Microbulbifer sp. A4B17: one gene and its partners. The protein of the gene in region 1 binds, or shares a complex with, the protein of each later gene. Links are inferred from orthologs where the notes say so. Each region holds a gene or a part of one and is shown on either strand. Other genes may lie near its edges.

Region 1 (6,704 bases):
TTTCTCACGCACAGCGATAACGTCGCCTTCTTTAACCTGGAAAGAAGGGATGTTAACGGTAGTGCCGTTTACCAGAATCGCTTTGTGGGAAACCAGCTGACGCGCTTCAGAGCGAGTTGAGCCGAAGCCCATGCGGTAAACCACGTTGTCCAGACGCTGCTCGAGAAGTTGCAGCAGGTTTTCACCTGTAGCGCCCTTCAGACGTGCTGCTTCCTTATAGTAGTTACGGAACTGCTTTTCCAGTACGCCGTAGATACGACGAACTTTTTGCTTTTCACGCAACTGAATGCCGTAGTCGGACAGACGACCGCGACCAGCGCCGTGCTGGCCAGGCTTGGATTCTGCGCGACACTTGGAGTCGTGTGGACGAACACCACTCTTCAGCTGCAGGTCAGTCCCTTCACGACGGGACAGTTTACATTTTGGTCCAATATAACGTGCCATTTCGTCAGCCCCCTCTTACACGCGACGCTTTTTAGGTGGACGACATCCGTTATGCGGGATTGGCGTCACGTCGGTGATGTTGGTGATCTTGTAGCCGCAGTTGTTCAGTGCACGAACAGCAGATTCGCGACCGGGGCCAGGGCCCTTTACTTCTACATCAAGGTTTTTCAGGCCGTACTCCTGAGCTGCAGTACCTGCGCGCTCGGCGGCAACCTGGGCTGCAAACGGGGTGCTCTTACGTGAGCCACGGAAGCCGGATCCACCTGCGGTGGCCCAGCTGAGGGTATTACCCTGGCGATCAGTGATCGTCACGATCGTGTTGTTGAACGATGCGTGGATGTGGGCAATACCGTCGACAACGGTCTTTTTGACCTTTTTGCGAACAGTAGTTTTTGGCTTAGCCATACCAGTATCCTAAATCCTGTATCAAATCCCCTCGGCGATAAACCGGACGGGGCATCTTGAACCGCGATTTCGCGCCTTAATTAAGGCTTACTTGCGAATCGGCTTGCGCGGACCCTTACGGGTGCGAGCATTGGTCTTGGTGCGCTGACCACGCAGCGGCAAGCTGCGACGGTGACGCAGACCGCGATAACAACCCAGGTCCATCAAACGCTTGATGTTCATGGATACTTCACGGCGCAGGTCGCCTTCCACGGTCAGTTTTGCAACTTCACCACGGATGGTTTCGATCTGCTCTTCAGACAGTTCGCGGATTTTGGTGGATTCAGCGATACCAACCGCTGCCAAAATAGACTTAGCCGTAGTGCGACCAACCCCATAAATGTGGGTCAGGGAGATTACGGCGTGCTTGTGGTCTGGTACATTGACACCAGCAATACGTGCCATAGAGGCGTACTCCACGTATTGGAGTCACTGCTTTATATTAAGTATGTGACTCTACTTTGATTTCGGCGCTGACAGCGACTAAAAAACCGGCGGCGCCACCAAAAAGGCGCGCAAGAATAGCTTTTCAGACACTAATTTGCAATAGCCAACGTCCGCATCGGTCCCCCGAAGCGGATGAAGACGACAGTCAACGCCCCCAGTTGGAAGTTTGCTTTTGCTAACTTCCCACCCCAAAAAAACTTTCCGGGGTACTGCTATCCGATACGGGGCTGTATCGGATAGCGAATTCTTCCAGCTTTTACAGAGGCGCCCGGTGGGCGCTCTCCGCAAGGGGCTGGCCCCTTCTTAGCCTTGACGCTGCTTGTGACGTGGCTCAGCGCTGCAGATTACCCGCAGAACGCCTTTGCGACGTACGATTTTGCAGTTACGGCAGATCTTTTTTACAGAAGCACGTACTTTCATGACCTTACCTCAATTCAATCAAACTGCGAGCAGGTGACGCGCTAGCGACGACCGTAGCTTTGCAGGTTCGCTTTTTTCATCAAGCCTTCGTACTGGTGTGACAGCAGATGCGATTGTACCTGTGCCATAAAGTCCATCACTACTACTACAACGATCAGCAGTGAGGTACCCCCCAGATAGAAGGGAACGTTAAACCCAACTACCAGGAACTGCGGCAGCAGGGATACCAGTGCGATATACACAGCACCCACCAGGGTGAGGCGAGTCAGCACGCTATCGATATAGCGGGCCGTCTGCTCTCCAGGGCGAATACCTGGCACATAAGCACCGGACTTTTTCAGGTTATCTGCAACTTCATTCGGGTTGAACATCAACGCCGTGTAGAAGAAACAGAAGAAACCAATCAACAGTGCGAACAGAATAATGTTCAGCGGTTGCCCTGGTCCAAGCTGCAACGCCATCCACTGCAGAATCTCTGCACCGAGACCCTCCCCGCCCTGGCCAAACCACTGAGCCAGTGTGGCCGGGAACAACAGGATGCTGCTGGCAAAGATCACCGGGATTACACCAGCCATATTCACCTTCAGCGGCAAGTGGCTCGCCTGTGCAGCCGGAGCTGCAGAGTAACGTCCCGCTTGGCGTCTGGCGTGGTTGATTGTGATGCGACGCTGGCCGCGCTCCATAACAACCACAAAGAACACTACGGCAAGAGCGATAACACCAATTATCAACAGCATGAGAATGTGCAGCTCACCCTGTCTCGCCTGTTCAAATGCCTGGCCGATGGCACCGGGCAGACCGGCGACGATTCCGGCAAAAATCAGCATGGAAATGCCGTTGCCAACACCGCGCTCAGTGATCTGCTCACCGAGCCACATCATAAATACAGCACCAGTCACCAGTGACGTTACCGCCACAAAGTAAAAACCAAACGCGGGCTCAGATGAGTAAGCCAGGTTCTGCCCAGCCAGACCGAAAGTCATACCGATACCCTGAATCAGGGCCAGTATTACCGTCAGATAGCGGGTGTACTGGTTAATCTTACGCCTACCGGCCTCCCCTTCCTTCTTCAACGCTTCCAGAGAGGGAGTCACCGCGCTCATCAACTGCATGATGATGGACGCGGAGATGTAGGGCATGATGCCCAGCGCCAGAATACTCATCCTTTCCAGGGCGCCGCCTGAGAACATGTTAAACAGGCCAAGGATGGTTCCCTGGTTCTGGTTAAACAGGTTTGACAGCTTTTCCGGATCAATGCCGGGCACCGGAATATGTGTCCCCAGTCGATAAACAAGAATCGCTAGAAACAGAAAACGAAGGCGAGCCCAAAGCTCGCCCAATCCCTTGCTGTTGCCCAGGGGATTTCCACCGGATCCTGGTCGTGCCATTGGCGCCTCGATTAGTCTTCTATTTTACCGCCAGCAGCTTCAATCGCTGCCTTTGCACCTTTGGTAACTCCCAGACCCTTAACGGTAACAGCTTTGGTCAGCTCACCTGAGAGGAACACTTTGGCGCGTTTAATATGGCTGCCGATAATATCGGCATTCTTAAGCGCTGCCAAATCGATTACGTCATTTTCTACCTTCGCCAGCTCAGCCAGACGTACTTCTGCGGTAAAGCGAGAAACACGAGCAGTGAAACCGTACTTAGGAAGACGCTTCTGCAAAGGCATCTGACCGCCTTCGAAGCCCGGACGAACGCTGCCGCCGGAACGCGCTTTCTGACCTTTGTGGCCGCGGCCACCGGTCTTACCCAATCCGCTACCAATACCGCGACCAACGCGCTTGGCGCTGTGCTTGTGGCCCGGTGCAGGAGACAAGTCGTTCAAACGCATGTTATTCCCCTTCAACCTTAACCAGGTAGTTAACTTTATTGATCATGCCGCGCACGGAAGGAGTATCTTCCACTTCCACTGTGTGGCCGATGCGGCGCAGGCCCAGACCCGCAACGCACGCCTGATGGCTTTTCAGGCGTCCGTTGATGCTTTTGGTCTGGGTCACTTTAATGGTCTTTTTAGCCATGGTCTTAACCCACCAATAACCTTAAATCCGAGCTGTGATTAGCCCAGAATCTCTTCGACAGATTTACCGCGCTTGGCAGCCACATCTTCCGGGCTCTGCATTTGCTCCAGAGCTTTGAAAGTTGCACGTACTACGTTCACCGGGTTGGTGGAGCCGTAACACTTAGCCAATACGTTGTGTACACCAGCCATTTCCAGAACGGAGCGCATAGCACCGCCGGCAATTACACCGGTACCCTGGGAGGCGGGCTGCATGTAAATCTTGGAACCGCCATGGCGACCATTGGTAGCGTACTGGATGGTGTCACCATTCAGATCTACCTGGATCATGTTGCGGCGTGCAGCTTCCATCGCCTTTTGAATCGCTACAGGCACTTCACGCGCCTTGCCGCGACCAAAGCCGACACGGCCATTGCCATCACCAACTACGGTCAGTGCGGTAAAGGCGAAGATACGACCACCTTTAACAGTCTTGGCAACGCGATTGACCTGGACCAGCTTCTCCTGCAGGCCTTCGTCGTTGCTTTTGTCTTTCTCTCTAGCCATAACTCAACCCTTAGAATTTCAGACCGGCTTCGCGGGCAGCGTCAGCCAGGGCCTTAACACGGCCATGGTATCGGAAGCCGCTACGATCGAAGGCAACTTGTTCAACGCCAGCGGCTTTTGCGCGCTCAGCGATCAATTTGCCAACTGCGGCAGCGGCGTCAGCGTTGCCGGTTTTACCTGAGCGCAGGTCCTTGTCCAGGGTAGAGGCGGAAGCCAATACCGCATTGCCTTCGGCAGACAGGATCTGTGCGTAAATGTGGCGCGGGGTGCGGTTCACGGTGAGGCGAACGGCGCCCAGCTCACGGATCTTGGCGCGGGCACGACGTGCACGACGCAAGCGAGATGCTTTCTTAACGTTCATATCTATGCCCTACTTACTTCTTCTTGGCCTCTTTGCGATACACGCGCTCGTCGGCATAACGGACACCCTTACCTTTGTAGGGCTCCGGCGGACGGAACGCACGGATCTCAGCGGCCACTTGGCCCAGCAGCTGTTTATTGCTGCTCTTCAGTACGATTTCAGTCTGGGATGGAGTTTCCGCAGTCACACCTTCCGGCAACTGATAATCGATCGGATGGGAGAAGCCCAGGGTCAGGTTAACCGCTTTACCGGCTGCTTTCGCACGATAACCAACACCCAGCAACTGCAGCTTCTTCTCGAAGCCCTTGCTTACGCCTATCACCATGTTATTGACCAAAGCACGGGTAGTACCCGCCAGAGCTCTGGCCTGCTTGGAGTTATTGCGCGCGGCAAAAGTCAGCTGGCTTTCAGCCTCACTCACTTCTACGTCACCGTGAATAACCATATCAAGGTTACCGCTACCGCCTTTAACAGCGATGTTCTGACCTTTCAGGTCTACGGTTACACCTGCGGGGATAACTACCGGACTATTTGCTACTCGAGACATTGCAACCCCCGCTTAGAATACGGTGCAAAGCACTTCGCCACCGATACCAGCCTGACGTGCAGCGCGGTCAGTCATCACACCATTAGAGGTGGAAACGATCGCGATACCCAGGCCACCACGTACGGTAGGCAGAGCTTTTTTACCAGTGTAAGCGCGCAGGCCCGGACGGGAAACGCGATTCAGCTCGGCAATAACCGGCTTGCCCTGGAAATATTTCAGAGCAATGGTCAGTTCCGGCTTAGCGCCTTCGCTTACGTTTAAATCAGTAACGTAACCTTCGTCTTTCAGGACATTGGCCACAGCTACTTTCAGTTTGGATGATGGCAGGGTGACTTCCGCTTTTCCGCGCGCCAGGGCATTGCGGATGCGAGTCAGCATATCTGCCAACGGATCTTGCATACTCATCTTATGAGACTCCTCAAATCTGCCTTAAACCAGCTGGTAATTACCAGCTGGACTTCACGAGGCCAGGAACATCACCACGCATCGCAGCTTCACGAAGCTTGTTACGGCACAGGCCGAACTTGCGGTATACAGCGTGGGGGCGACCAGTAATACGACAGCGGCGTTGCTGACGTACCGGGCTTGCATCGCGCGGCATTTTCTGCAGCTTGAGTTGAGCCTCCCACTGCTCCTCTTCGGAAGCAGTGGAACTGGCGATGATCGCCTTCAGCTCTTGACGCTTCTCGGCGTACTTAGCTGCGGTTCGAGCGCGCTTGTTTTCGCGCGCAATCATGGATTTCTTCGCCATGGAATCCTCTTAACCCTTGAAAGGGAAGTTGAACGCTTTCAGCAGCGCACGACCTTGATCGTCGTTTGCAGCTGTAGTGGTAATACAAATATCCAGACCGCGGAGCTTGTCTACTTTGTCGTAGTCAATTTCCGGGAAGATGATTTGCTCAGTCACGCCCATAGAGAAGTTACCGCGGCCGTCGAACTGCTTCGGGCTAATGCCACGGAAGTCGCGGATACGCGGAATCGCGATGTCAACCAAACGCTCCAGGAACTCATACATGCGCTCACCGCGCAGAGTTACCTTGCAGCCGATCGGCCAACCGTCACGAATCTTAAAGCCCGCAATAGATTTGCGCGCTTTAGTAACGATGGGCTTTTGACCAGTAATTGCTGTCATATCGTTGACAGCGTGCTCCAGCACCTTCTTATCACCAATCGCTTCACCAACACCCATGTTGATGGTGATCTTGGTGATGCGCGGCACTGCCATCACATTCTCGAGACCAAGCTCTTCTTTTAGCTTGGCCACGAGGTCCTTAGTGTAGAGCTCTTTAAGCTTTGCCATGATCTACCAACCTGCTTTTGCGTCAAGAGCCTTAGATGGCTTCGCCGCTGGATTTGAAGACGCGAATCTTAGTGCCGTCTTCCAGTACTTTAAAGCCCACCCGGTCAGCCTTCTGGGTGTTAGGGTTGAAGATGGCTACGTTGGAAGCTTGGATAGCAGCTTCTTTCTCAACGAT
Region 2 (6,685 bases), 3.5 Mb from region 1 along the record:
AAATAGGCACTACACCTTAGAAAGGGTCAAGTAAACCCTCATCAAACCGTAAACCTTGAATTCCAAATTCAGAACACAAAGATTTAAATAAAGAAGAACAATATAGAGCGCCACAACCTTGCATTTTTGATTTAAAGAGAAATCTATTAGCAACATCAGCCTCATCAAAAACAAGGGTTTCCAGTCCATCCTCATAACCATCTAAGTATTTTTTGAGGCATTGACTGGCATCTTCTTTTCCGAATGATAGACAGTTGAATATCTGCATTTCTTCCCCATCAGCTATGACTGGTAAAAACTCCCCTTCACCTTTCAGATATTCATTCAGTGACTTATAAGCTTTTTCATTCAATATCAGGCTTGTGTGACCCCACAAAGATATATCTGATATCTCCACGCTAGTTGAAGACAAAGGAGTAAATTTGTCTGACACCCTCCCCCAGTGCTGAAGAAGCGGCTCATTAGTCAAGGGGAATTCCATCAAGAGTGGCAACAAACCTTCATCTCCGAGTTGCTCGGCCAATGATAAAATATCCAGTTGAAATGCTTTAAATCGCTTTGGAGAATATTTGAGCTGATAAACCTTCATGGTGAGCCATCCCACTCGCAGTCTTTTGCTTTAGTAATTTGTTGAGGATAACCGCCATGCTTCAACCTTGTTTTCACCTCTCTCAATCGGTTTCTTAATACCAACTCTGGAAGTCCCGACTGAGAAAACTTTGCCACAATCCATGTTTCATAATTGTAGCGGTGAATTTCTTTATGTGCGGGAGCTTTCGGCGTAGCCCAGTGCCCTTTATATTCATATTTCCGTGGTAACCAAACACCATTTACAGGGTCATTGATACCAACACCATGAGCATGCAGGTTTAATCGGGCCATTGTCACCCTACCAACCTGCCAGCGCCCTTTGTAGTGGTCTAATCCTTCCGGACACTTCGCTAAGATGGTAAAACTACCAAGCGAGGTGAAGTATGACAACAAAAGGTACACGTCGGCATTTCAAGCCGGAATTTAAGAAAGACGCCGTAGCGCTAGTCTCTGAGCAAGGGTATTCAATTCCTAAAGCAGCAGAGGCTGTAGGAACAACAGCCAATAACCTGCGACGCTGGATAAAGGAACTGAAGCAGGAAGAAGACGGTGTGAGGTTGGATGTAGGCGAGCGCGCAGAATTAGAGCGATTACGACGTGAAAATAAGCAGTTGCGGATGGAGAAAGAAATCCTAAAAAAGGCCAGCGCCTTCTTTGCGAAAGAAATGAAATAAAGTACAGCTTTATTGAAAAACAGCAAGGCAGCTTTCCTGTTAGGGTGCTCTGCCGGGTAATGCAGGTAAGTAAGACTAGTTATTACGACTGGTGTTGCCGTGGCAATAGCTCAATAGATGCTCAAACATGGCAATTATGCCATCGTTTGAAGGCCCTATTTGCAGAATCTAGACAGAGTCTCGGAAGTCGTCGGCTAATGAAGCTGTTACGTAAAGAAGGCTTTGAAGTCGGGCGCTATCGAGTCCGCAAGCTCATGAAAAAGCTAGGCTTGGCAGTAAACATCACCTGCCGGTCGCAGAGAACCTTCTTAATAGGGAGTTCTCACCGAGTGCTAAAAACCAAGTCTGGACGACTGATATTACATATATTTGGACTTCGCAGGGCTGGTTGTACTTGGCGGTAGTGATTGATCTCTATTCTCGCAGGATTGTTGGTTGGCATCTAGATCGAAAGATGGAAACGGCCCTGGTAACTCGTGCGTTGATGATGGCTGTCAATTTGCGTACGCCCCCAAAAGGTCTCCTGCATCACTCTGATCGTGGCAGTCAGTATGCCAGCCATACCTACCAAACGTTATTGAGTCAGCAGGGGATGGTGTGTTCAATGAGCCGTAAGGGAAATTGTTGGGACAACGCACCGACTGAACGTTTCTTCAGTAGCTTGAAGCGGGAGTGGTTAACGGGAAACCTCTATCCGACAAGGGAGGATGCGGTAGCAGATGTAAGGGCCTATATTGCTTATTACAACTCACGCAGAATACATACAACACTGGGAGACCTAGCCCCGATCGAATTTGAGAAATGTGCTTAAAGAAGTGTCCGGTTGGAGTTGACCACAACAGACTTTCCTTATAGCAGCCTTAGACTTAACCGCCTTTCCCTCCTCATCATTGATGCTGAAGTAAGTAATACCATCCTGCTCCCTTACATCCTCGGCTCTAAGCTGTGCTATCTCACCACATCTTGCACCAGTAAATAGCGCTATCATCAACGCTCAAAAATGCGACTGCCGTGCAGACCGCTTCCAGTATGAACTACCAGAAACAAATAGCGGTGACTTGAAGATACGCTCCAAATCTTCCTGCGAGTAAGCTGGCATCTTTGGAGTATCCCTTTGTACCGTAATGCCTTTAAAGGGATTCTTACTGATGTACTCAAACCTTACCCCATACTCAAAAATTTGAGAGACATAGAGCAGGCGCTCCCCAACCGTGGTAGCAGACATCCTCTTACCAAACTCTGCATCACCAGATAAAACTGCCTCAGGTGTAAGATCGGGATATTTCTTTCTGTTACTTGGGCCTATCAGCAGCACATCCCTAAAATGCATTGCATCCTTTACCTTGAAAGCATTTAAAGAAATATCCCCAAATACCCACAAGAAATCCTCTGCGGCCAGACGAAGTGCATCATAGGTTCCTTGCCCTAGTGGGTTCGCTATGGTCTCGGCCTTCTTGTTATCCACACAACCTTGATACAGCTCTGAGAATTTCGGAGAGGGACTACTTACTTTATCAACAGCTATGGCAGCCGAAGCTGCTTGGCTAGTAGTGTTTAACAACTCGGTAACGCGTTCAGGCCGCCTATGTTGCTCAAGGGCTTCTATTGTTAATTGGGCTCCGAGTAAATCCACTAAATCATCTTCAACTTCATCGGGAGTAGACAAACCAGAAACAAGGCGTTGTTGAGCCCTCAATAACTGTCTCTGTAACTTCCCTATCCGTGCCCGAAGTGTTGTAGCCTTTCTTTCAGGTCTTACACCTCTACTAAGAAGCTCTTCCTCGGTCTCCTCTAAATCCAATTCAACCTGAGGACCACTCTCAACACTCTCCCCTAAATGCTCCGCTAAAAGCTGCTTTGCATCATAGCTATATAGAGCGTATCCCCCTTCACTAAAGAACTCATCCAGCCAATCATCACGAAATTTTATTGCCTGCTCATAGGCGTTACGTTTTATCTGTTCGTAGTCCATACCCAACCAGTGCCATTGCTTGACCTTCCTTGCTAGGTATAACGCTCTCTTAGAAGCCTTATCTCTGTCAACTGTATGTAAGGAGAAGCGCAAGAACCGCGATGATTTAGGGAGGCGTAGATTGAAGTAAAGGTGGGGGCTATCCGGCCGCTTCAACAGGTGCATGAGTGTGTACCAATTGTGTGCCAGCGGAGTACCAGACATAAAAAAAGGAGGCCGAAGCCTCCTTTTAACTCTTTGATTTAACTGAGGTTTTCTCTCAGTTTCATGTGTGGTGCCCAGGGCGGGACTTGAACCCGCACGAGCATAGCTCACTACCCCCTCAAGATAGCGTGTCTACCAATTCCACCACCTGGGCAAAAATCTTTTACTGCTGTTCCTCATTCTCCTGGCCAGCAGCGGGTTCTTCTGAACCGGTACTGTCTGTAGGAATCTGTGGGATATCGCCAGTTTCCAAATCTGTTTCGAGCTGCGGGATATCGCTATCGATAGCCGGCAGTTCATCGACTGGGCCAATCTGCTCCACCGCCGCTGGAATTTGCGGAAGGTCCGCATCAACATTAGTTTCTGCACTTTGTCTTGCCAGGATGGCCAGGCCGAAACTGGTGACGAAGAATACCGTCGCAAAAATTGCTGTCAAGCGGGAAAAGAAATTTCCGCTACCTTGGCTACCAAAAACTGTCTGGGACGCGCCCGCGCCAAAAGATGCACCAGCTTCAGCACCCTTACCCTGTTGCAGCAAAATCAGGCCGATAATGCTCAGCGCAGTCAAAACGTGTACAACTAATACCAATTTTTCCATTTTCTGGAAACTCTCTACGGGGGTCTAAACAACCCGTTATTCAGTATTCGCTAACCCGCGTGCTGTTAAATCAAACAGCAGCGCGACAAATCTCAGCAAACTCGCCGGCATCCAGCGAAGCTCCACCCACCAGGGCGCCATCAATATCTGCCTGGGCAAAAAGCTCCCTGGCATTTGCGGATTTTACACTACCGCCATATAAAATCTGTACTTCAGCGCCCAAATCGCCCAACTGCGAGCGAATAGACGCATGTACAGCTTGGGCTTCATCAGGGCTAGCAGTTTTTCCGGTGCCAATGGCCCATACCGGCTCATAGGCAATCACGGACTGCTTCCAGCCAGCCGAATCAATGATATCGGCAACCGCTTTAAGTTGTTCAGCAACCACTTCGAGAGTGCGCTCCTGTTCGCGTTCTTCAAGGGTTTCCCCGACGCAAAGTATTGGATTCAGTCCCGCCTTCTGGGCCGCAACAAATTTTTTCGCCACTAACTCACTGGTTTCTCCGTAGAGACTACGGCGCTCAGAATGCCCAACAATAACGTAACGGGTATTCCAATCCAGCAACATGCTAGCGGAAACCTCACCAGTAAATGCCCCTTTGGGCTCCTGGCTAAGGTCCTGGGCACCCAGGCTAAAACATCCGCTCTTTTCCGCTGCATCAGCCACTAGGCCGAGATATGGAAAAGATGGGCAAACAACAACACCGGACTTCACACCTTCGAGGTTGAGTTCGGTGAAAAAACGTTCGGCAAACTCGCGGCTGCCGTTCATTTTCCAGTTTGCTGCTACTAGCGGTGTTCGCATGTGTGCTCCTTCAAGGGGCGCAAATCTTAGCGACATTGACGCCAACATACAACCAAAATTATACGAGTTTCTTCTGCGTCCCCAGAGGACCGATTTACTACGGGTTAAATCGCAGCAGATCAGTTATTTCCTATTCGCTCCACCACGGAGGAAATATCTTTGGCCAGCTGTTCCACCAGGGCGCTGTCGCGACCTTCAACCATTACCCGGATCAGAGGCTCTGTGCCCGATGGCCGCAGCAGCACACGTCCGCTGTCCGCCAGCTGGCGTTCCGCATCGACAACAATGGCCTTAACGTCTGTGTGATCGAGAACACCATCGCGATGAGCCAGTTGCACATTAATCATGTGCTGGGGGAACATTGTCATACGGGACTTAAGCTGATGCAAGGGCTCATCAAACTCACACAGGCCACGCAGTACCTGCAGTGCGGCAATAATACCGTCGCCGGTGGTAGAAGCATCGGCACAGATAATATGGCCTGACGACTCGCCTCCCAGCTTCCACTGATTGACTGACATTTTCTCAAGCACATGTCGGTCGCCCACTTTAGCTCTCTCAAACGGGATTTTGCTTTCGCGCAAGGCGAGCTCAAAACCGTAGTTGCTCATCAAGGTGCCGACAACACCACTGCAGCCTCCCAGGAATTTATGCTGGTGCATGGCGATGATATACAGCAGCTGATCGCCATCAACCAATTCCCCATTGGCATCGACGAACAACACCCGATCCCCGTCGCCATCAAAGGCTATCCCCAGGTCCGCACCGCGCTTAACCACGGCCCGTTGTAACTGCTGTGGTTTAGTGGAGCCGCAATCAAGATTGATATTGAGTCCATCAGGACCTGCTCCAATTACGCTGACTTCTGCCCCCTGCTCACGAAATACCATTGGTGCTACGTGATAAGTGGCACCATTGGCGCAGTCGAGAACAATTTTCAGACCCTCCAGGGAGAAACCCCAGGGCGTAGAAGCCTTACAGAACTCAATGTAACGCGCGGCTGCATCATCAACACGATAGGCGCGACCGAGGTCGTCCGAGGTCTCCATCGGCAACTCGAGAGCGGCTTCAATCTCCAGTTCAACCTCATCCGGTAACTTGGAACCTTCAGCGCTGAAAAACTTGATGCCATTATCGTGGTAAGGGTTATGGGAGGCGCTGATAACAATACCTGCACCGGCATGGAAAGTCCGGGTCAGGTAGGCAATCGCCGGAGTCGGCATTGGCCCCAACAGGGCGACATCCACGCCAGCATTAATCAGGCCCGCCTGCAGCGCTGCCTCAAACATGTAGCCGGAAACCCGAGTGTCCTTACCGATAAGGATGCGGGGACGCCGGTGGTGTTTAGCTTTGGAAATTCTTCCCAGTACCTTGCCCGCTGCATATCCCAGGCGCAGCATAAAATCGGGAGTAATTGCTCCCTCGCCAACGCGACCACGAATACCATCAGTGCCAAAATACTTTCTTTCCATAACGCTTCTCAATTGTGTACTTCACCGCTTTTCTGTTCTGTCGGAAAACCACAACAGGACCCTGCGGCTTAAGGTCTCTGTAAGACATCACTCATCAAATTTCGCTGCAAACCAATTGCTGCATGCGCAACACATCCACGGTTTCCGCAACATCGTGGACACGTAAAATTCTTGCACCCTTTTGCGTAGCTAACATGGCCAGGGCCAGGCTACCGGGGAGGCGGCCATCTACATCTCGATCGAGCAGGCGGCCGATCATCGACTTGCGCGACAAGCCTGCCAGTATGGGCATATCCGCCGGCGCCAGCTGCGACAAATTACGCAACAACGCCAAATTGTGCTCATCGGTTTTGCCAAAGCCAAAACCCG
Region 3 (7,163 bases), 3.2 Mb from region 1 along the record:
CTCGGCAGCAAGATCACAATGAAGTCCGCATACAAAGAAGCGGATAACGTTTTGCTCGGTGCTGTTCAGGGTATTGCCGACCTGATGATTCGCCCGGGCATCATGAACGTAGACTTTGCCGATGTACGCACCGTAATGTCTGAGATGGGTATGGCAATGATGGGCTCCGGTTCAGCCGTTGGTGAAAACCGTGCGCGTGAAGCTGCAGAGAAAGCAGTACGCAGCCCGCTGCTGGATAACGTCAACCTGGCAGGTGCTCGCGGTATCCTGGTGAATATCATCACCGGTAGCGAAGAGGCGGGCTGTCAGGAACTGACCTTGGGTGAATACTCAGAGGTGGGTGAGATTGTCCAGGAAATTGCCTCCGACGAAGCGACGGTAGTGATCGGTACCGCTGTGGATGACAAGCTAGGTGATGAGATGCGAGTTACCGTGGTGGCGGCGGGCCTCGGAGAGGGTACCCCGGCAGCGCGCCCGGCCAAGGTGGTGGATAACACCCGCCGCCCGGAACCCCGCGAGCCAGTTCGGGAAACCCGTGAAGCTCGCGATAGCCACAGCGCTCACGCTGGCCACAGCTCTGCAGGATTGGCAAGCCGCGAGGCTATTGATCCGCGTCCCCGTGCTGAAGCGGAGCGTCCCAAGCGCCCAGCTTCTACTCTGAACCCCGCTGATGCGGATATGGAGTACCTGGATATTCCCGCCTTCCTGCGCCGTCAGGCAGACTAGGGAAAGGGTACCGCAGAGGCAAGAACACCGCTCATGTCTGCCCGGCTCCGGCTGGGTATTGCCGCTGCGGTGCGGCTTTTATTCGGGTCCACCTTGTCGAATGGGTGGGCCCTTGCTTCGTTTGTGTGAATTTTAATCAGAACTGGCGGGTCGCAATAACTATCTAAAATAATTAACAATTATTAACAGCGCTTGTGAAGCTTACGATCTTAAAATGCTGTCATAGCGACATGCGTTGGCGCTGCAATCTTTGCTTGATCTATCCTCTATAGGTAGGTGGTGCACAGTTGTAGTGACCACTCGCCCAGAATTGGTATTGGCGTCGCAATTGTGCTAGTATCGATGGCTTGCTGCGCCTCAGGGGCGTGGTCCACCGACGGGGAAAAGATAGTTTCATGATCAAACAGCGCACGCTTAAGAATGCTATTCGCGCCACTGGCGTAGGTCTGCACACTGGCAAGAAAGTTGTACTTACCCTTAAACCAGCGCCCGTAGACACCGGAATCGTGTTCCGTAGAACCGATTTAGATCCGGTTGTTGAAATCGAGGCTCGTGCGGAAAATGTCGGCGACACTCTTCTTTCGACCACCCTGGAAAAGGGTGATGTTCGCATTGCTACAGTAGAGCACTTGCTCTCGGCAATGGCGGGCCTTGGTATTGATAACGCGATTGTCGAGTTGTCAGCCCAAGAAGTGCCCATTATGGATGGCAGTGCCGGCCCATTTGTTTTCCTTATTCAGTCCGCAGGTATCCAGGAGCAAGCGGCTCCGAAAAAATTCCTGCGTATTAAAAAGCCAGTAACCGTAGAGGATGGCGATAAAGTAGCCAGCTTCCTGCCTTTTAATGGCTTTAAAGTTTCTTTCACAATCGATTTTGACCACCCGGTATTTCAGGGGCGTAACCTCAGTTCATCTGTGGACTTTTCCAGCACTTCTTTTGTGAAGGAAGTGAGTCGCGCCCGTACCTTTGGTTTTATGCACGAGATTGAATACTTGCGCTCCAAAGGCCTGGTTCAAGGTGGCTCCCTTGATAATGCAATCGTGATTGACCAGTACCGCATTTTGAATGAGGGTGGATTGCGTTATGAAGACGAATTTGTGAAGCATAAAATTTTGGATGCTATTGGCGACCTTTACCTCCTTGGCACCAGCCTCATTGGTGAGTTTAAGGCCTATAAAGCAGGCCATGCACTCAACAACAAATCCCTCCGCAACCTGATGACACAGAAGGATGCCTGGGAAATGGTCACCTTTGAAGGTGAGCAGGAAGAGGCTCCGATCTCTTATATCAAGCCTATTTTGGCAGTTTGATACTTTTGCAGGAAGCCGGCATTATAGTGCCGGCTTTTTTGTATGATTGTTTCACAGAGAAAGCCTGTAGATTTTTGGTATTCTTTTTGGTTTGGCACCTCACCTTATAGTGGGGACTAACGAAAATTAAAAATGTCGAACTCCTCACAGCCCCTATGAAAGTAATCCTGGTCAATGAGCGCGGTGCGACTCGCAGCTTTAATTTCGGCAGCTTGAGTAAAGCTCTGTTGGGCTTGTGTCTGCTGAGCCTGCCTGTGGGGGCATTTTTGCTGGGGGCCAACCTGCCGGTTACCAAAACCGATCTGTTTGATTCCCGAACTGCCAAGGCTTGGAGCCGCGCCCTGCGCAAGCAGCAGGACGAAATTGCTGAAGCCGATAGGGAGGCGCGGGAGCAGCTCGCAGCCCTCACGCTTAAACTCGCTGAGTTGCAGGCACGTTTAACTCGCCTGGATGCGCTGGGTGAGCGTTTGACCTCTGTAGCCAATCTCGATGAAGGGGAATTTGAGTTTGGCAGTGCACCGGCTATCGGTGGACCGGAAGATACCGGAATTGCAGGCGCATCCGAACTGCCATATCAGCCACCCGAATTCCTAGATGTTATTGGAGATCTCTCTCACCAGATTGAAGATCGCCAGATGCAGTTGAATACGCTCGAATCCCTGATGGCTAACCTCAAGCTCGAGGATGAGCAATTCCTGGCAGGCCGCCCTATCAGCAAGGGGTGGATGTCCTCCCGCTATGGTTATCGTACCGACCCTTTCACCGGCCGCAGAACCTGGCATAAGGGTGTGGATTTTGCTGGCAAGATGGGCTCTGACGTTGTTTCAGTAGCTGCAGGCGTTGTTACCTGGGCCGATGAGCGTCACGGCTATGGCCAGCTGGTGGAGATCAATCACGGTAATGGCTACTCCACTCGTTACGGGCATAACAGTGAGCTGAAAGTGGGGTTGGGTGATGTAGTCAAGAGGGGCCAGGTCATTGCCCTGATGGGCTCCAGTGGCCGCTCTACCGGGCCCCATGTCCATTTCGAGATTTACAAGAATAACCGCACGGTTGATCCGGCCACCTATATCCGCCGCACAGGCAGATAAGAACTATCCTTCCTTTACGCGTAATTGTTGGCAGCTTGGCATAAGAGTTGCCAGCGCTTGCGCCTTCCTGTTTACTTGCACCCCTCGCATAAAGGAGCGTCGGTGCATTGATCTGCCCGATATTAGCGCCGACAGCGCAAATAAGATAAGTGGTTTCTAGATAATGATTGGCAAACTGATTAAATCGGTCTTTGGTTCAAAAAATGACCGCGAGCTGAAGCGCATGCGACGCGTCGTGGAAAAGATCAATGCTCTGGAAGAGGATTTTCAGAAGCTTGACGATGCAGGCCTGCGGGCTAAAACAGATGAGTTCAGGCAGCGTCTCGCTGATGGGGAAAAGCTCGATCAAATTCTGCCCGAAGCGTTTGCCGCAGTGCGCGAAGCGGGCCGCCGGACTATGGGCATGCGCCATTTCGATGTCCAGCTGATAGGCGGTATGACCTTGCATGAAGGGCGCATCGCAGAAATGCGCACCGGTGAAGGTAAAACCCTGGTTGCAACCTTGCCGGCATATCTTAATGCATTAGAAGGTAAGGGTGTTCACATTGTTACGGTGAATGATTACCTCGCTGCGCGGGATGCCAATTGGATGCGCCCGGTGTATGAATTCCTGGGTATGACTGTGGGAGTTATTGTTTCCCAGCAGCCGCCGGAAGATAAAAAAGCAGCATACGAGGCTGACATCACTTACGGCACCAATAACGAGTTTGGCTTTGATTACCTGCGTGACAACATGGTGTTGCGCAAAGAGGATCGTACACAGCGTCCTCAGAATTTCGCTATTGTGGATGAAGTAGATTCGATCCTGATCGATGAAGCCCGTACCCCGCTGATTATCTCTGGCGCTGCTGAAGATTCCTCTCACCTTTATATGGCGATGAATAAGCTGGTCCCTCAGCTGGAGCGCGCCGAAGAAGGTGGCGAGGGCCACTATACGGTTGATGAAAAAACCCGTCAGGTTGAACTTACCGAGCAGGGGCACTTATTGATCGAAGATCTGCTGTCACGCAGCGGATTAATGAAAGACGATCAATCACTTTACGCCCCTGGGAACCTGGGTTTGTTGCACCACGTGCATGCGGCTCTGCGCGCTCATGTACTTTTTAACCGCGATGTGGATTACATAGTGCAGAATGGCCAGGTGGTTTTAATTGATGAGCACACCGGCCGGACTATGCCCGGTCGTCGCCTCTCCGAGGGCCTGCATCAGGCGTTGGAAGCAAAAGAGAGTGTTCAGATCCAGAGTGAGAGCCAGACCCTCGCCTCCACAACCTTCCAGAATCTTTTCCGCTTCTACCCCAAGCTCGCCGGTATGACCGGTACTGCAGATACAGAGGCGTTTGAATTCCAGCAGATTTACGGGCTGGACGTGGTGGTAATTCCCACGAATAAAGAAATTCAGCGTGAAGATCTCAATGACCTGGTTTACCTGAGCCAGGAAGAGAAGATGGAAGCGATTATTGAGGATGTGAAGCACTGCCGTGAAAAGCAGGCTCCGATCCTTGTGGGTACTGCCTCTATTGAGACCTCGGAAGAGATGTCTCGCAATTTGCAGAAGGCCGGCATTAAGCACCAGGTCCTTAATGCCAAGTACCACGAGCGTGAAGCACAGATTATTGCCCAGGCGGGTCGTCCGGGTGCGGTGACTATCGCCACCAATATGGCCGGTCGTGGTACCGATATTGTTCTGGGCGGAAACTGGGAAGCTGAAGCGGCAGCCCTGGGGCAGGAGAAAGGCCGCGAGCTGACTGAAGCAGAATTGGCGCAGGTCAAAGAGGATTGGAAGGAGCGTCACGAGCAGGTTATTGAGGCCGGTGGTCTGCATATTATCGGTACTGAGCGTCATGAGTCCCGCCGTATTGATAACCAGTTGCGAGGCCGCGCTGGTCGCCAGGGCGACCCGGGTGTTACTCGTTTCTATCTCTCCCTGGAAGACAACCTGATGCGCATCTTCGCCTCCGACCGGGTGAAGAACTTTATGCAGATGCTGGGAATGGAGCGCGGTGAGGCGATCGAGCACCGTATGGTTTCCAACGCTATTGAAAAAGCCCAGCGCCGCGTTGAAGGGCGTAACTTCGATATTCGTAAACAGTTGCTGGAATACGATGATGTGGCCAATGACCAGCGTCAGGTGATTTACGGCCAGCGCAACGAACTGCTTGAGGCTGAGAGCATCAGTGACACCATCTCAGCTATTCGTGACGATGTGGTCGATGGCATTATCTCCAGCTCAATTCCGCCGCAGAGTGTGGAAGAGCAGTGGGATATCCCGGCCCTGGAGCAACAGCTCTCCGGAGAATTGGGTATCCAGCTTCCGGTACAGCAGTGGCTGGACGAGGACCGCACCCTGCACGAAGAGAGTCTGCGGGAAAAAATTGCTGCCGCTGCTCAGGAGGCATATACGGCAAAAGTTTCACGCATTGGTGAGTCTTCCGGTGATGCCAATTTGATGCCGACTATCGAGCGTCAAATTATGTTACAGGTATTGGATCAACTGTGGAAAGAGCACCTTTCCAGCATGGATCATTTGCGTGCGGGTATTGGCTTGCGGGCTTATGCCAACAAAAACCCCAAGCAGGAATTTAAGCGCGAGTCTTTCCACCTGTTCCAGAGCATGCTGGAGAACCTCAAGCATGAAGTAGTGCGCATCCTTGCCCACGTAGAGCCGATGACTCGTGAGCAGGCAGAAGAAATGGAGCAGCGCCGCCTGGAAGAGCAGCGCAAACAGCAGCTCGAACTGCAGCATGCCCAGGCTTCAGCACTTCCAAAGAGTGAACCCCAGGAACAGCAACCGGCGACTCCTGTACCGGAGCGCCGCGGTCCTAAAGTTGGAAGGAATGACCCCTGCCCCTGCGGCTCCGGGAAGAAATACAAGCAGTGTCACGGCAAGCTGGCTTCCTCTACTCAGAGTTAAGTTTCCACTGCCTGGATTTAGAAATACCCTGCTTAGCAGGGTATTTTTTTAATTTCGATAAGAATTATCTGCGGATATCTCGAGTTATTCCGCAGATAAGTTCATTTTTGACTTGCCTTGGTTAAGAGCGGCTTTGATAATGTCTGCCACCTATTCATTTCTGCAATTTCGCTCTAGTGAACTGCTTACAGGTTTGCAGAGTGTTGTGATAGCTCTAAGTCGTTATTCTTATGCCTGAATCACTTATACCCTCTGTTGAAGGGGTTCGTCTCGCCAGTATGCCCGCCAAGATCAAAGATTGGCAGCGCAACGACCTGTTGTTGGTTGAGCTTGCTGAAGGAACATCAGTCGCTGCAACGTTTACCCAGAATACTTTTTGCGCGGCCCCGGTTACTGTCGCCAAAGAACATATCTCCAAGGGGGGTGTGAGAGCTTTGGTAGTCAACGCCGGCAACGCCAATGCTGCCACTGGAGCCAGAGGGTTGGTGGATGCACGGGCTACATGTGAGGCCGTGGCAGATGCTTTAGAGATTTCTGCGGAACAGGTATTGCCTTTTAGTACCGGTGTGATTGGCGAGCACTTGCCAATGGATAAGTTGCTTGCTGCAATCCCAGATTCTGTAACGCAGCTTGATCCCGGTGGCTGGGAGTGGGCGGCCGAGGCCATCATGACTACAGATACCAGACCAAAAGTTGCGAGTCGCACACTGAAAGTTAATGGCGAGGAAATAACAGTGGTTGGCATAGCCAAAGGTTCCGGCATGATCCAACCGAATATGGCGACCATGCTCGCCTATGTCGCCACCGATGCAGGCGTAGCGCAACCACTACTGGAAAAAATGGTGTGTGAAGCCGTAGAGGCCTCCTTTAATCGTATAAGCGTAGATGGAGATACCTCGACGAACGATGCCTGTGTACTAATGGCAACGGGTGCGCGTGGAGAGGTGATCAGCAGCAGTGAGGATATCGGCTATCGGGAGCTACATGAGGCAATTACAGAAATACATATAGAGCTCGCCCAGGCTATTGTCCGGGATGGCGAGGGAGCGACAAAATTCGTTACCGTGCAAGTGGATGGCGCACTCAGCAGTGAAGAGGCTTTGGCTGTGGCTTTTGAAGTGG

The links.
Region 2: secY (region 1) and secG share a complex: the UniProt entries of both Escherichia coli proteins name them as parts of the sec protein translocase complex. The link is inferred for Microbulbifer sp. A4B17 from one-to-one orthologs.
Region 3: the proteins of secY (region 1) and secA are in contact, whole or in part, in a crystal structure (PDB 3DIN), measured with the Thermotoga maritima proteins. The link is inferred for Microbulbifer sp. A4B17 from one-to-one orthologs. Residues at the interface, in WP_004081795.1 of Thermotoga maritima: Glu108, Gly109, Glu110, Glu111, Ala236, Glu237, Arg238, Arg239, Ile240, Thr241, Ile242, Gln243, Tyr244, Ala245, Arg246, Arg247, Val248, Thr249, Gly250, Arg251, Arg252, Val253, Tyr254, Gly256, Ala257, Ser258, Thr259, Tyr260, Leu261, Pro262; in WP_004082002.1 of Thermotoga maritima: Glu261, Ala262, Arg263, Lys300, Ala301, Arg302, Thr303, Ile304, Ile305, Leu323, Tyr324, Asp325, Pro326, Val329, Ser330, Tyr333, Ile336, Lys340, Phe345, Val349, Glu363, Phe364, Tyr374, Ser375, Gly376, Gly377, Glu393, Ile395, Thr482, Ser483.

The regions. Positions count from the first base shown.
Region 1 is NZ_CP029064.1:613,282-619,985, reverse strand. Bases 971-3,855 are described here. They hold secY (preprotein translocase subunit SecY), read right to left. Parts: upstream 3,144-3,855; coding sequence 1,797-3,143; downstream 971-1,796. Other genes in these bases: rpsE (30S ribosomal protein S5), read right to left, coding at 3,815-3,855; rpmD (50S ribosomal protein L30), read right to left, coding at 3,591-3,776; rplO (50S ribosomal protein L15), read right to left, coding at 3,155-3,589; rpmJ (50S ribosomal protein L36), read right to left, coding at 1,639-1,755; rpsM (30S ribosomal protein S13), read right to left, coding at 971-1,293. In the rest of the region: rpsD (30S ribosomal protein S4), read right to left, coding at 1-444; rpsK (30S ribosomal protein S11), read right to left, coding at 460-849; more of rpsM, read right to left, coding at 937-970; more of rpsE, read right to left, coding at 3,856-4,321; rplR (50S ribosomal protein L18), read right to left, coding at 4,332-4,682; rplF (50S ribosomal protein L6), read right to left, coding at 4,696-5,229; rpsH (30S ribosomal protein S8), read right to left, coding at 5,242-5,634; rpsN (30S ribosomal protein S14), read right to left, coding at 5,675-5,980; rplE (50S ribosomal protein L5), read right to left, coding at 5,990-6,529; rplX (50S ribosomal protein L24), read right to left, coding at 6,561-6,704. UniProt on the Escherichia coli protein: The central subunit of the protein translocation channel SecYEG. Consists of two halves formed by TMs 1-5 and 6-10.
Region 2 is NZ_CP029064.1:4,119,601-4,126,285, forward strand. What follows is about bases 2,323-5,188. They hold secG (preprotein translocase subunit SecG), read right to left. Parts: upstream 4,040-5,188; coding sequence 3,605-4,039; downstream 2,323-3,604. Other genes in these bases: BTJ40_RS18170 (hypothetical protein), read right to left, coding at 2,323-3,237; tpiA (triose-phosphate isomerase), read right to left, coding at 4,110-4,844; glmM (phosphoglucosamine mutase), read right to left, coding at 4,964-5,188. In the rest of the region: BTJ40_RS18150 (hypothetical protein), read right to left, coding at 17-589; BTJ40_RS18155 (AHH domain-containing protein), read right to left, coding at 586-882; more of BTJ40_RS18170, read right to left, coding at 2,260-2,322; more of glmM, read right to left, coding at 5,189-6,316; folP (dihydropteroate synthase), read right to left, coding at 6,411-6,685. UniProt on the Escherichia coli protein: Subunit of the protein translocation channel SecYEG. Overexpression of some hybrid proteins has been thought to jam the protein secretion apparatus resulting in cell death; while this may be true it also results in FtsH-mediated degradation of SecY.
Region 3 is NZ_CP029064.1:3,835,593-3,842,755, reverse strand. Bases 2,898-6,241 are described here. They hold secA (preprotein translocase subunit SecA), read left to right. Parts: upstream 2,898-3,290; coding sequence 3,291-6,041; downstream 6,042-6,241. Other genes in these bases: BTJ40_RS16875 (M23 family metallopeptidase), read left to right, coding at 2,898-3,127. In the rest of the region: cell division protein FtsZ, read left to right, coding at 1-726; lpxC (UDP-3-O-acyl-N-acetylglucosamine deacetylase), read left to right, coding at 1,122-2,036; more of BTJ40_RS16875, read left to right, coding at 2,192-2,897; bifunctional glutamate N-acetyltransferase/amino-acid acetyltransferase ArgJ, read left to right, coding at 6,272-7,163. UniProt on the Escherichia coli protein: Required for protein export, interacts with the SecYEG preprotein conducting channel.